Linked DNA regions of Pseudorhizobium banfieldiae. The main gene of each other region encodes a partner of the protein of the gene in region 2 in a complex. Links are inferred from orthologs where the notes say so. Each region holds a gene or a part of one and is shown on either strand. Other genes may lie near its edges.

Region 1 (3,475 bases), 2.5 Mb from region 2 along the record:
GGCCGGAATCGCGCTACGGGTGCATCAGGGGCACAAGCAACTTGCGGCCAAACGCCTCAAATCTGTGTCATGACCGGCTTTGCCGTTGGAAAGGCAGCCCGGTTCCAGTATTTGGACCATTATGTTCTTGTGGATCATCCTCGCTGTCCTGACCGCCGCCGTCGCGGCCGTCCTGCTCGTCACGCTGGCGCGCGGCGCCAAATCCGAAATTCCCGATCGCGCCGGAGAGATCGCCGTCTATAGAGATCAGATGGCCGAACTCGAGCGCGATCGCGAGCAGGGCCTGATCTCCGCGGAAGAGGCCGAGTATGCGAAGGCCGAGATCGGCCGCCGGCTGTTGTCGGCTGCCGGAGAGGCGGAGAGCCAGAGCGAAGCTCCCGCCGGCCGTACCGGCCTGACCGCAACAGGCGCAGCGGTGACCCTTCTCGTCCCCGCCGTGGGACTGTCCCTCTATCTGTTGCTCGGCAATCCGCAGCTCCCGGACCAGCCGCTTGCCGCCCGACTTGAGAATCCCGGCCAGAACATGGCCTTGCTGGTCGCCAAGGCCGAACGGCACCTGGCCGAGAACCCGAAGGACGGTGCGGGCTGGGACCTGCTGGCGCCGATCTACTTCAAGGCCAGGCGGCTGGGCGATGCGGAACTCGCATTCCGCAATGCCATGCGGCTGCTTGGGACCAGCCCGGAGCGGCTTGACGGGCTGGGGGAGACCCTCGTTGCCGCCAATGACGGCATCGTCACCGAGGATGCGCGCCTCGCCTTCGAGGAGAGCCTGCGCCTTCAGCCGGACAATCCCCGCGCCCGCTTCTATGTCGGTCTCGGCCTGGAGCAGGCCGGCCGCCGCGACGAGGCACGCGCGGCCTTCGAGGCGATTGCCAAAGCTTCTCCGCCCGACGCGCCTTGGATGGACCTGATCCGGCAGCATATCGCGGCGACCGGCGGTACGCCCCCGCAGGCGGCGGAAGCGACGAACGGGCCATCCGCGGACGACATGGCTGCGGCGGGCCAGATGTCCGAAGGCGATCGCCAGAACATGATCCGCGGCATGGTGGAGAGCCTCGCGGCCCGCCTGCAGGACGATCCGAACAACCTGGAAGGCTGGCTCCGGCTGGTGCGGTCCTATTCCGTGCTCGGCGACAAAGAAAAGGCCGAGGAAGCGCTTAAGAGCGGCTTGAAGACATTCCCGGCGGAAGGCAGCGAGGGGCAGCAACTGATTGCGCTTGCCCGCGAGGTTGGCCTGGCCGTCGAAGGAGCGACGCAATGACACGCAAACAGAAACGTCTCACCATCATCGCCGGCGGCATGAGCTTCATCCTCGCCGCCGTCCTCCTGGTCATGTTCGCCTTCAGCCAGTCGGTCGCCTATTTCTATATGCCGGCAGATCTCGCCACCACGGAGGTTTCTCCGGGCACGCGCATCCGCCTTGGCGGCCTGGTGGCCGAGGGATCGGTCAAGCGTGGTGCGGGTTCTACGGTAAGCTTCTCGGTAACCGACGGCTCGAACACGGTGCCGGTCAGCTATACGGGCATCCTGCCCGACCTGTTCCGCGAGGGACAGGGCGTGGTGACCGAAGGCGCGTTCGACGCTGCGACCCACTCCTTCGTTGCGGATTCTGTGCTGGCCAAGCATGATGAGAACTACATGCCGAAGGAAGTGGCCGACCGCCTGAAGGAGCAGGGGGTCTGGCAGCACGGCGGGGAGGCGGCGACGCAATGATCATCGAAGTCGGACATTATGCGCTCGTCCTTGCGCTCGCCACCGCGCTGATCGTGTCGATCCTGCCGTTGATCGGCGCGCGCCGCAACGATGCGGCGATGATGGCGCTGGCGCCGGTCGGTTCGATCCTGATGTTCCTGCTGGTGCTGTTCTCCTTCTCGGCTCTGACCTGGGCCTATGCGGCCTCCGACTTTTCGGTGAAGAACGTTTGGGAGAATTCCCACTCGATGATGCCGTTGGTCTACAAGTTCTCCGGCGTCTGGGGCAACCACGAAGGCTCGATGCTGCTCTGGCTGCTGATCCTGGTCTTTTTCAGCGCCCTCGTCGCCTTCTTCGGGCGCAACCTCCCCGACACGCTGCATGCCAATGTGCTGGCGGTGCAGGGCTGGATCGCTACCGCCTTCACGCTGTTCATCCTGCTGACATCCAATCCTTTCGCCCGCCTCAGTCCGGCGCCTGCCGAAGGCCAGGACCTTAACCCGATCCTCCAGGACCCGGGACTGGCGGTGCATCCGCCGCTCCTCTATCTCGGCTATGTAGGCTTTTCCGTCTGCTTCTCCTTCGCGGTCGCGGCCTTGATCGAGGGCCGTATCGATGCGGCCTGGGCGCGCTGGGTGCGTCCGTGGACGCTGGCTGCTTGGACCTTCCTGACTGCCGGCATCGCGATGGGCTCCTACTGGGCCTATTACGAACTCGGCTGGGGCGGCTGGTGGTTCTGGGACCCGGTCGAAAACGCCTCCTTCATGCCCTGGCTCGCCGGCACCGCGCTTCTGCACTCGGCGCTGGTGATGGAGAAACGCGAGGCGCTGAAAATCTGGACCGTGCTGCTGGCGATCATGACCTTCTCGCTGTCGCTGCTCGGCACCTTCCTTGTCCGCTCGGGTGTGCTGACCTCGGTTCACGCCTTTGCCACGGACCCCACGCGCGGCATCTTCATCCTGGCAATCCTCATGCTGTTCATTGGCGGTGCCTTTGCGCTCTTCGCCTGGCGGGCACCGATGCTGAAGTCCGGTGGCCTTTTCGCGCCGATCTCTCGCGAAGGTTCGCTCGTCCTCAACAACCTGATCCTGACGGTCGCAACGGCGACGGTCCTGATCGGAACGCTTTATCCGCTGGTGCTGGAAACGCTGACCGGCGAGAAGATTTCGGTCGGGGCGCCATTCTTCAACATGACCTTCGGGCTGCTGATGATCCCGCTGCTGATCGCCGTTCCGTTCGGGCCGATGCTCGCCTGGAAGCGGGGCGACCTGCTCGCCGCACTGCAGCGCCTCTACGTCGCCGCCGGACTGGCGCTGGTGGCAGGCCTGACCCTCTACTACATCGAGAACGGCGGCCCGGTGATGGCTGTCTTCGGCCTCGCCATCGCCTTCTGGGGGATGTTCGGTGCACTGGCCGACCTCTGGTATCGCGCCAACTTCGGCAAGCTGCCGTTCAACGTCGCCTGGCGTCGGCTGGTCGGCCTGCCGCGGTCGGCCTTCGGGACGGCGCTGGCGCATTTCGGCCTCGGCGTGACCGTCCTCGGCATCGTCATGGTGACGACATATGAGACGGAAACGGTTGTCGAGATGAAGCAGGGCATGGCGGCGGAAGCCGGCGGCTACTCGCTCGTCTTCGACGGCATGCGCGAGGCGGTTGGTCCGAACTATACCGAGGAACAGGGACACTTCACCATCAGCCAAGGAGGCGTGGTGGTGGCAGATACGTGGTCGTCGAAGCGGCTCTATACCGCAAGGCGCATGCCGACGACGGAAGCCGGCATCGT
Region 2 (7,534 bases):
ATGTTGCCGGCGTCAGCGGCCTGATCATGACCAAGCTCGACGGGACGGCGCGGGGCGGTATCCTCGTGGGCATCGCGGCCAAGCATAAGCTGCCGGTCTATTTCATCGGCGTCGGAGAGGGCGTCGATGATCTGGAGCCTTTCGAGGCGGATGATTTCGCCAAGGCCATTGCCGGTCTGACGCATTGATGCCACAGAAACAGCGTTTCCAGCCGCAGAACCCATCAGCAGAAGTTGAATCGATGCAGATCGAAAGCGATACCAAGGCCACACCGGAAGAAAAGCATCATCCGATGCTGAAGTTCGCGCTCGAGATTGGACCGCTCTTGGTCTTCTTCTTCGGCAACATTCGCGGCGAATGGCTGGCGGAAACCTTCCCGGCCTTGGACGTCGTCGGCGGTCCGCTCCTGATTGCGACCGCGCTCTTCATGGTCGCGACGGTCATCTCGCTTATCGTCTCGAAGATCGTCTTCAAGCACCTGCCGGTCATGCCCTTCGTTTCCGGTGTCGTCGTCATGGTCTTCGGCTCGCTGTCCATCTGGCTGCAGGACGAGACCTTCATCAAGATGAAGCCGACGATCGTAAACACGCTCTTCGGCGTCGTCCTGCTCGGGGGGCTGCTGTTCGGCAAGGCACTGCTCGGCTACGTCTTCAACGCTGCCTTCAATCTCGACGAGATGGGCTGGAAGAAGCTGACCCTCCGCTGGGGGATCTTCTTCCTTTTCCTCGCAGTGCTCAACGAAGTCGTCTGGCGCAACTTCTCCGACGACTTCTGGGTCAACTTCAAGGTCTGGGGCACCATGCCGATCACGCTCGCCTTCACCTTCGCGCAGCTGCCGCTGATCATGCGCCACACCATCCCCGACGCCGTCGCGGAAGCCGAGAAGTGAGCGTGGCCGCTACTCCATCGTCGTGGTCACCGTGGTCGCGGCGGTGGTTGCTGGTGGCCGTCACGCTCTTCGTGCTTCAGCTCGTGGTTCTCTACGCCATGGGCCGCATCCCGATTTGCGAGTGCGGCTACGTCAAGCTCTGGGAAGGCGGGGTGAACTCTAGCGGCAATTCCCAGCACCTGTCGGACTGGTACACGCCGTCCCACATCATACACGGCTTCCTGTTCTACGGCCTCGCTTGGCTGCTGTTCCGCCGGGCGCCGCTGACGGCGCGGCTTTCGTTCGCGGTGCTGATCGAGGCGGCATGGGAGGTGCTGGAAAACACGCCGATGGTGATCGACCGCTACCGCACCGCCACCATGGCGCTCGGCTACAGCGGCGACAGCATCCTCAATTCGGCGATGGATACCGTCTTCATGACGATCGGCTTCCTGGCCGCTTCGCGTCTGCCAGTCTGGCTAACGGTTGCGATTGCCATCGGCTTCGAACTCCTGACCGGCTGGATCATTCGCGACAACCTGACTCTCAACGTGCTGATGCTGCTCTGGCCGCTCGATGCGGTGCGCGAGTGGCAGGCGGCGCTGGGCTGACATTTCAGGTTCCGGAGGCGGCTTTCTCGATGGCCGGCAGCAGTTCCTGCGTCAGGCTGCGTTCGTCAAACGGACCGACCTTCTTGTAGAGGATGGTCCCGTCCGTCCCGACAAGATAGCTTTCCGGAATGCCGTAGACACCCCAGTCGATGGCGGCCTTGCCGTTCGGATCGACGCCGATCGCATCATAGGGATTGCCGAGCTCGCCGAGGAAGCGCAGCGCGTTGTCGTTGCGGTCCTTGTAGTTGATGCCGACCACCGTCAGCCGTTCGTCCTTCGCCAATTCCTTCAAGAAAGGATGCTCCTGCCGGCAGGGGACACACCAGGAGGCGAAGACGTTAACGAGTGTCAGCTTGCCGTCGATCGCCGCATCCGTAAGCGCTGGCGTGTTCGAACCTTCGAGAGCCGGCAGGGCCAGTGATGGCGCCTTCTGGCCGATCAGCGCGGAGGGAATGGCGGAAATGTCGCGGCCGTTGACGTCCTGGTCGTAGAGCATCTTGCCCGCGACGAGGGCAAAGCCCGCGAAGACGGCCAGCGGTATGAGCGCCAAGAGATACCGGCCGATGCCGCGCCGGCGGGCGGGTGCTTTGTCGATCTCGCTGGTCATGCGGCGCCATCCTTGACGGGTGCAGAGGAGCGCCGCCGGATGCCGGAGGCTTCCAGTTCCGCAAGCTCCCGCTGTCGGGCACGCCCGTCCAGCCATATCCAACCGAGCATGAGCGCGATGATCAAGCCCGAGACGCCATAAGATACTGCGATGTAGAAATCGTGGCCCATCTCAGCTCTCCCGGCTCGCCATGCGCGCCGCCATGCGTCGTTGCGCCGTGATCCGGCGGCGCCAGATCTCGTTTCGCATCGCCATGAGGTGCAGCGTGAAGAAGAGGAAGGTAAAGGCGAACGCCATCACCAGCAGCGGGATCAGGAATTCCGGATCGATCGTCGGGCCATCCAGCCGCACGACGCTCGCCGGCTGGTGCAGCGTGTTCCACCACTCGACCGAGAACTTGATGACCGGGATATTCACGAAGCCGACGAGAATGAGCACGGCGCTGACCCGTGCGGCCTTCGACGGGTCGTCCATCGCCCGGTTCAGCGCAATCAGGCCGAGATACATCAGGAAAAGCACGAAGACCGAAGTCAGCCGCGCGTCCCAGACCCACCACGTGCCCCACATGGGCTTACCCCAGAGCGATCCGGTCGCGAGCGCGATCAGCGTGAAGGCTGCGCCGAGCGGGGCGGCGGCCTTGTGGCTGACATCGGCAAGCGGATGACGCCAGACCAGCGTGCCGATGGCCGAAAGCGCCATCACCGTGTAGCACATCATCGACAGCCATGCTGCCGGGACGTGCACGTACATGATGCGCACGGTCTCGCCCTGCTGGTAGTCGCCTTCGGTCGTGAAGCTGAGATAGAGGCCGACCGCGAAGAGGCCGGCGGTCAGACAGCCCAGCCAAGGCAGGATCCGCCCCGACAAATTCAGGAAGCGGGTCGGGTTGGCGAGGTCGCTGAACTTTGTGATGGCGAGGCTTTCGGTCATGGGTTCTTTCTAGGCAGAAACGGCGCTTTCGGGCTTGATCCTAGTCAATCGCTCGCGTTGCGCAAAGCAAGCGATGCACCGAGCGGGCCGATAACTGCGAAAAACATCGTGATCGCTAATAATATCAGGAATGGCGGCATAAACGGGGCAGGGTCCTGGACCGCCGCATAGGATGCACTGACGCCGAAGATCAGCACCGGTATGGCGAGCGGCAGAACGAGGATCGATACCAGCAGACCGCCCCTCGGCAGGCTTACCGCGACCGCGGCTCCCACGGCGCCGATAAAGGTGAGGGCAGGCGTGCCGACGAGTAAAGTCACGGCGACCGCGCCGATGGCGACTTCACTCATGTTCATGAACAGGCCGAGAAGCGGCGAGGCGATCACCAGCGGCAGGCTGTTGGCCAGCCAGTGGGCGAGGCACTTGACCAGCACGGTGAGCACCAGCGGGTGCTCCTGCATCAGGATCAGGTCGAGCGAGCCGTCGTCCCGCTCCGTCTGGAAGAGGCGGTCGAGCCCGAGCAGCGCCGCGAGGAGCGCCCCGATCCAGACAATGGCCGGGCCGATGCGGGAGAGCAGGTTGAGGTCGGGGCCAACCCCGAACGGAATGACCGCGACGACGGTCATGAAGAAGAGGACGCCGATCAGGGCGCCGCCGCCGGCACGCACGGACAGCTTCAGGTCGCGGAGCAGCAGGGACATCATGCCGCGAACTCCTCTGCCACACCGGCAAACCCCGTCATCCGCAGTTCCTGCATCCCCTCGATACCGAGCGGCTGGTGGGTTGCGGCGAGAAGAATGCCGCCACGGGCCAGGTGCTGGCGGATGAGATCGGCAAAGGTCGCCTCCGCCCTGGTGTCAAGGGCGGCAGTCGGTTCGTCGAGGATCCAGACCGGGCGGTAGGAGACGAGAAGCTTGGCGAAGGCCATGCGGCGCTGCTGTCCTGCGGAGAGATAGCCGAAGGGAAGATGAGCAATGCCGCCGAGGCCTACCTGTTCGGCGGCCTCGGCGACCGAAACGCCCTCGCCGCCGCCGAAATCCCCGCAGAATTCCTTCCAGAAGGCGAGGTTCTCCTGCACCGACAGCTCCGCCTTCATTGCATTGCGATGGCCGAGATAGTGGCAGGCTTCGCTGGCCCGAATCGCATCGTCTGTCGAGGAGGAGGACCATCTGACCTGACCGAACTCTGGGCGAAGCAGGCCCGCCACTACCCGCAGGAGCGTCGACTTGCCGGAGCCGTTCCTGCCGATGAGGATAAGTCCTTCACCTGCGCCGAGTTCGAAGGAAATGTCCGAAAAAAGCAGGTCTTCCCCGCGCCGGGCCGCAAGCTTTTCGGCTGTCAGCCGCATGGCAGGTCCTTCATTAGGATTCAAATTACCTGAGCAGAATTTTTGTATGCAATGAGCACAAAGCGGTCTGGAACCCTTCTTAGAAATTATCTATAAGCTTCGCAACCACGCCAGCGGCCGGCGTGATTATCATCTTGCGCCGAACCTGAAGACCTCAATCTTCTCGTGCGGACAGCGGAAATGGTCGCACCCGCATCCTGATGTGCATAAGTGCATAGGCGTCCGCACGCGCGTGTTGGCTCTCATATCAGCGGGGTTATTGTCCGTGGCTAAATCTCTCGACAGCTTCAATTGTCGCTCCGTCCTTACCGTGGGCGGCAAGGACTATGTCTACTACAGCCTGCCCAAGGCGGAAGCGAACGGTCTACCCGGCGTTTCGAAGCTCCCCTTCTCGATGAAGGTGCTGCTCGAAAACCTGCTGCGCCACGAGGACGGACGGTCCGTTACCAAGGAGCATATCCTTGCCGTCGCCGAATGGCTCAACAACAAGGGTACGGTGGAAAGCGAAATTGCCTATCGTCCCGCTCGCGTACTAATGCAGGACTTCACCGGTGTGCCGGCCGTGGTTGACCTCGCTGCGATGCGCGACGCCATGGTTTCGCTCGGCGGCGACCCGGAAAAGATCAACCCGCTGGTCCCGGTCGACCTCGTGATCGACCACTCCGTCATCGTCGACGAGTTCGGCACGCCGACCGCCTTCGCCCGCAACGTCGAACTTGAGTACGAGCGCAATGGCGAACGCTACCGCTTCCTGAAATGGGGGCAGCAGGCGTTCGAGAACTTCCGCGTGGTCCCTCCAGGCACCGGTATCTGTCACCAGGTCAACCTCGAGTATCTCGGCCAGACCGTCTGGACGAAGGATGAGGACGGCGAGACGATTGCCTATCCGGACACTTGCGTCGGCACCGACAGCCACACCACCATGATCAACGGCCTTGGCGTTCTCGGCTGGGGTGTTGGCGGCATCGAGGCGGAGGCGGCAATGCTTGGCCAGCCGGTCTCCATGCTCCTGCCGGAAGTCATCGGCTTCAAGCTCACCGGCAAGCTGAAGGAAGGCGTCACGGCGACCGACCTCGTGCTGACCGTGGTACAGATGCTGCGCAAGAAGGGCGTCGTCTCGAAGTTCGTCGAGTTCTTCGGACCGGGCATGGACAACATGCCGCTCGCCGACCGTGCGACCATCGGCAACATGGGCCCGGAATATGGCGCCACCTGCGGCTTCTTCCCGGTCGACGGCGAAACCATCAACTACCTTACCATGTCCGGCCGTACCCGCGAGCGGATCGCGCTGGTGGAAGCTTATTCCAAGGCTCAGGGCATGTGGCGCGAAGGCGATGGCTCCGAGCTCGTCTTCACCGATACGCTTGAACTGGACCTCGGCGACGTCGTGCCGTCCATGGCCGGCCCGAAGCGTCCGGAAGGCCGCATCGCGCTCGAGAACATCGCCTCCGGCTTCGCCTCTGCCCTTGAGGCAGACTACAAGAAGCCGGGCCAGCTCGACACGCGCTATGCGGTTGAGGGCGCGGACTTCGATCTCGGCCATGGCGACGTCGCGATTGCTGCGATCACGTCCTGCACCAACACGTCCAACCCCAGCGTGCTCATTGCCGCAGGCCTGCTGGCCCGTAATGCCGTTGCCAAGGGCCTGAAGACCAAGCCGTGGGTGAAGACTTCGCTGGCGCCTGGATCGCAGGTGGTCGGAGAATACCTTGCAAAGTCCGGTCTGCAGACGGATCTGGACAAGCTCGGCTTCAACCTCGTCGGCTTCGGTTGCACGACCTGCATAGGCAATTCCGGTCCGCTGCCGGCGCCGATCTCCAAGACGATCAACGACAAGGGCCTGATCGTATCGGGCGTTCTTTCCGGCAACCGCAACTTCGAAGGCCGCATCTCGCCGGATGTCCAGGCGAACTACCTGGCCTCGCCGCCGCTCGTCGTCGCCTATGCTTTGGCCGGCACGGTGCAAAAGGACCTGACGAAGGAGCCGATCGGTGAAGACCAGAACGGCAACCCTGTCTACCTGAAGGACATCTGGCCGACCTCGCACGAGATCCAGGAGTTCATCCTGAAGTACGTCACGCGCGAACTCTACGAGTCGAAGTATGCGGACGTGTTCAAGGGCGACGAGAACTGGCAGGCCGTTCAGGTGCCGCCGGGGCAGACTTACGCTTGGGACGACGACTCCACCTATGTCCAGAACCCGCCCTACTTCGTCGGCATGGGCAAGACGGGCACCGGCCTCAAGGACATCAAGGGCGCCCGTATCCTCGGTCTCCTTGGCGACAAGATCACCACCGACCACATCTCGCCGGCCGGTTCGATCAAGGCGGCCTCGCCGGCAGGTTCCTATCTCATGGAGCATGGCGTTGGCGTTGCCGACTTCAACCAGTACGGCACGCGCCGCGGCAACCATGAGGTGATGATGCGTGGCACCTTCGCCAACATCCGCCTTCGCAACCACATGCTCGGCCCGAACGGCAAGGAAGGTGGCTACACAATCCACTATCCGTCGAAGGAAGAGATGTCGATCTACGACGCGGCCATGAAGTACAAGGAAGAAGGTGTCCCGCTCGTCATCTTCGCCGGCGTCGAATACGGCAACGGTTCGTCCCGTGACTGGGCCGCGAAGGGTACCAATCTTCTCGGGGTCAAGGCTGTGATTGCGCAGTCGTTCGAGCGTATCCACCGCTCGAACCTGGTCGGTATGGGCGTCGTTCCGTTCGTCCTTGAGGAAGGCACCAGCTGGGCCAGCCTCAACCTCAAGGGCGACGAAACGGTGACGATCGAGGGGCTGGAAGGTCCGATCAAGCCGCGCGAATGGAAGACGGCGAGGATTACCTACGGCGACGGCTCGGTGAAGGAAGTGAACATTCTCTGCCGCATCGATACTCTCGACGAGGTCACCTACATGAACAATGGCGGCATCCTGCAGACCGTTCTCCGCGATCTGGCTGCCTGACAACCAACTTGCACCCGCCGGACCTGTCCGGCGGGTGTTTCGGCGGCCTGGGGCCGTATTCGCCGGAGCATATCCTTGAGCCCAGCCATCCTTGCAGGCATGGCGCTGACGGTCTTCCTGACATCGCTGCTTTCCGGCGTGTTCGGCATGGCCGGCGGACTGATCCTTCTCTGGGTCCTGCTTTTCCTGATGCCAGTCGCCACTGCGATCG

What was found. Proteins that work in one complex are often made in the same cells at the same time.
Region 1: the proteins of ccmB (region 2) and ccmE are in contact, whole or in part, in a solved structure (PDB 8CE8), measured with the Escherichia coli proteins. The link is inferred for Pseudorhizobium banfieldiae from one-to-one orthologs.

Annotation. Positions count from the first base shown.
Region 1 is NZ_FO082820.1:923,147-926,621, forward strand. What follows is about bases 1-2,985. They hold ccmE (cytochrome c maturation protein CcmE), read left to right. Parts: upstream 1-1,257; coding sequence 1,258-1,713; downstream 1,714-2,985. Other genes in these bases: ccmI (c-type cytochrome biogenesis protein CcmI), read left to right, coding at 122-1,261; NT26_RS04475 (heme lyase CcmF/NrfE family subunit), read left to right, coding at 1,710-2,985. Outside these bases: more of NT26_RS04475, read left to right, coding at 2,986-3,475. UniProt on the Escherichia coli protein: Heme chaperone required for the biogenesis of c-type cytochromes. Transiently binds heme delivered by CcmC and transfers the heme to apo-cytochromes in a process facilitated by CcmF and CcmH.
Region 2 is NZ_FO082820.1:3,461,605-3,469,138, reverse strand. What follows is about bases 1,891-4,876. They hold ccmB (heme exporter protein CcmB), read right to left. Parts: upstream 3,721-4,876; coding sequence 3,061-3,720; downstream 1,891-3,060. Other genes in these bases: acnA (aconitate hydratase AcnA), read left to right, coding at 4,630-4,876; ccmA (heme ABC exporter ATP-binding protein CcmA), read right to left, coding at 3,717-4,364; NT26_RS16875 (heme ABC transporter permease), read right to left, coding at 2,258-3,016; ccmD (heme exporter protein CcmD), read right to left, coding at 2,083-2,256; NT26_RS16885 (DsbE family thiol:disulfide interchange protein), read right to left, coding at 1,891-2,086. Also shown: signal recognition particle-docking protein FtsY, read left to right, coding at 1-188; NT26_RS16895 (septation protein A), read left to right, coding at 242-889; NT26_RS16890 (DUF2585 domain-containing protein), read left to right, coding at 892-1,479; more of NT26_RS16885, read right to left, coding at 1,484-1,890; more of acnA, read left to right, coding at 4,877-7,323; NT26_RS16855 (TSUP family transporter), read left to right, coding at 7,399-7,534. UniProt on the Escherichia coli protein: Required for the export of heme to the periplasm for the biogenesis of c-type cytochromes.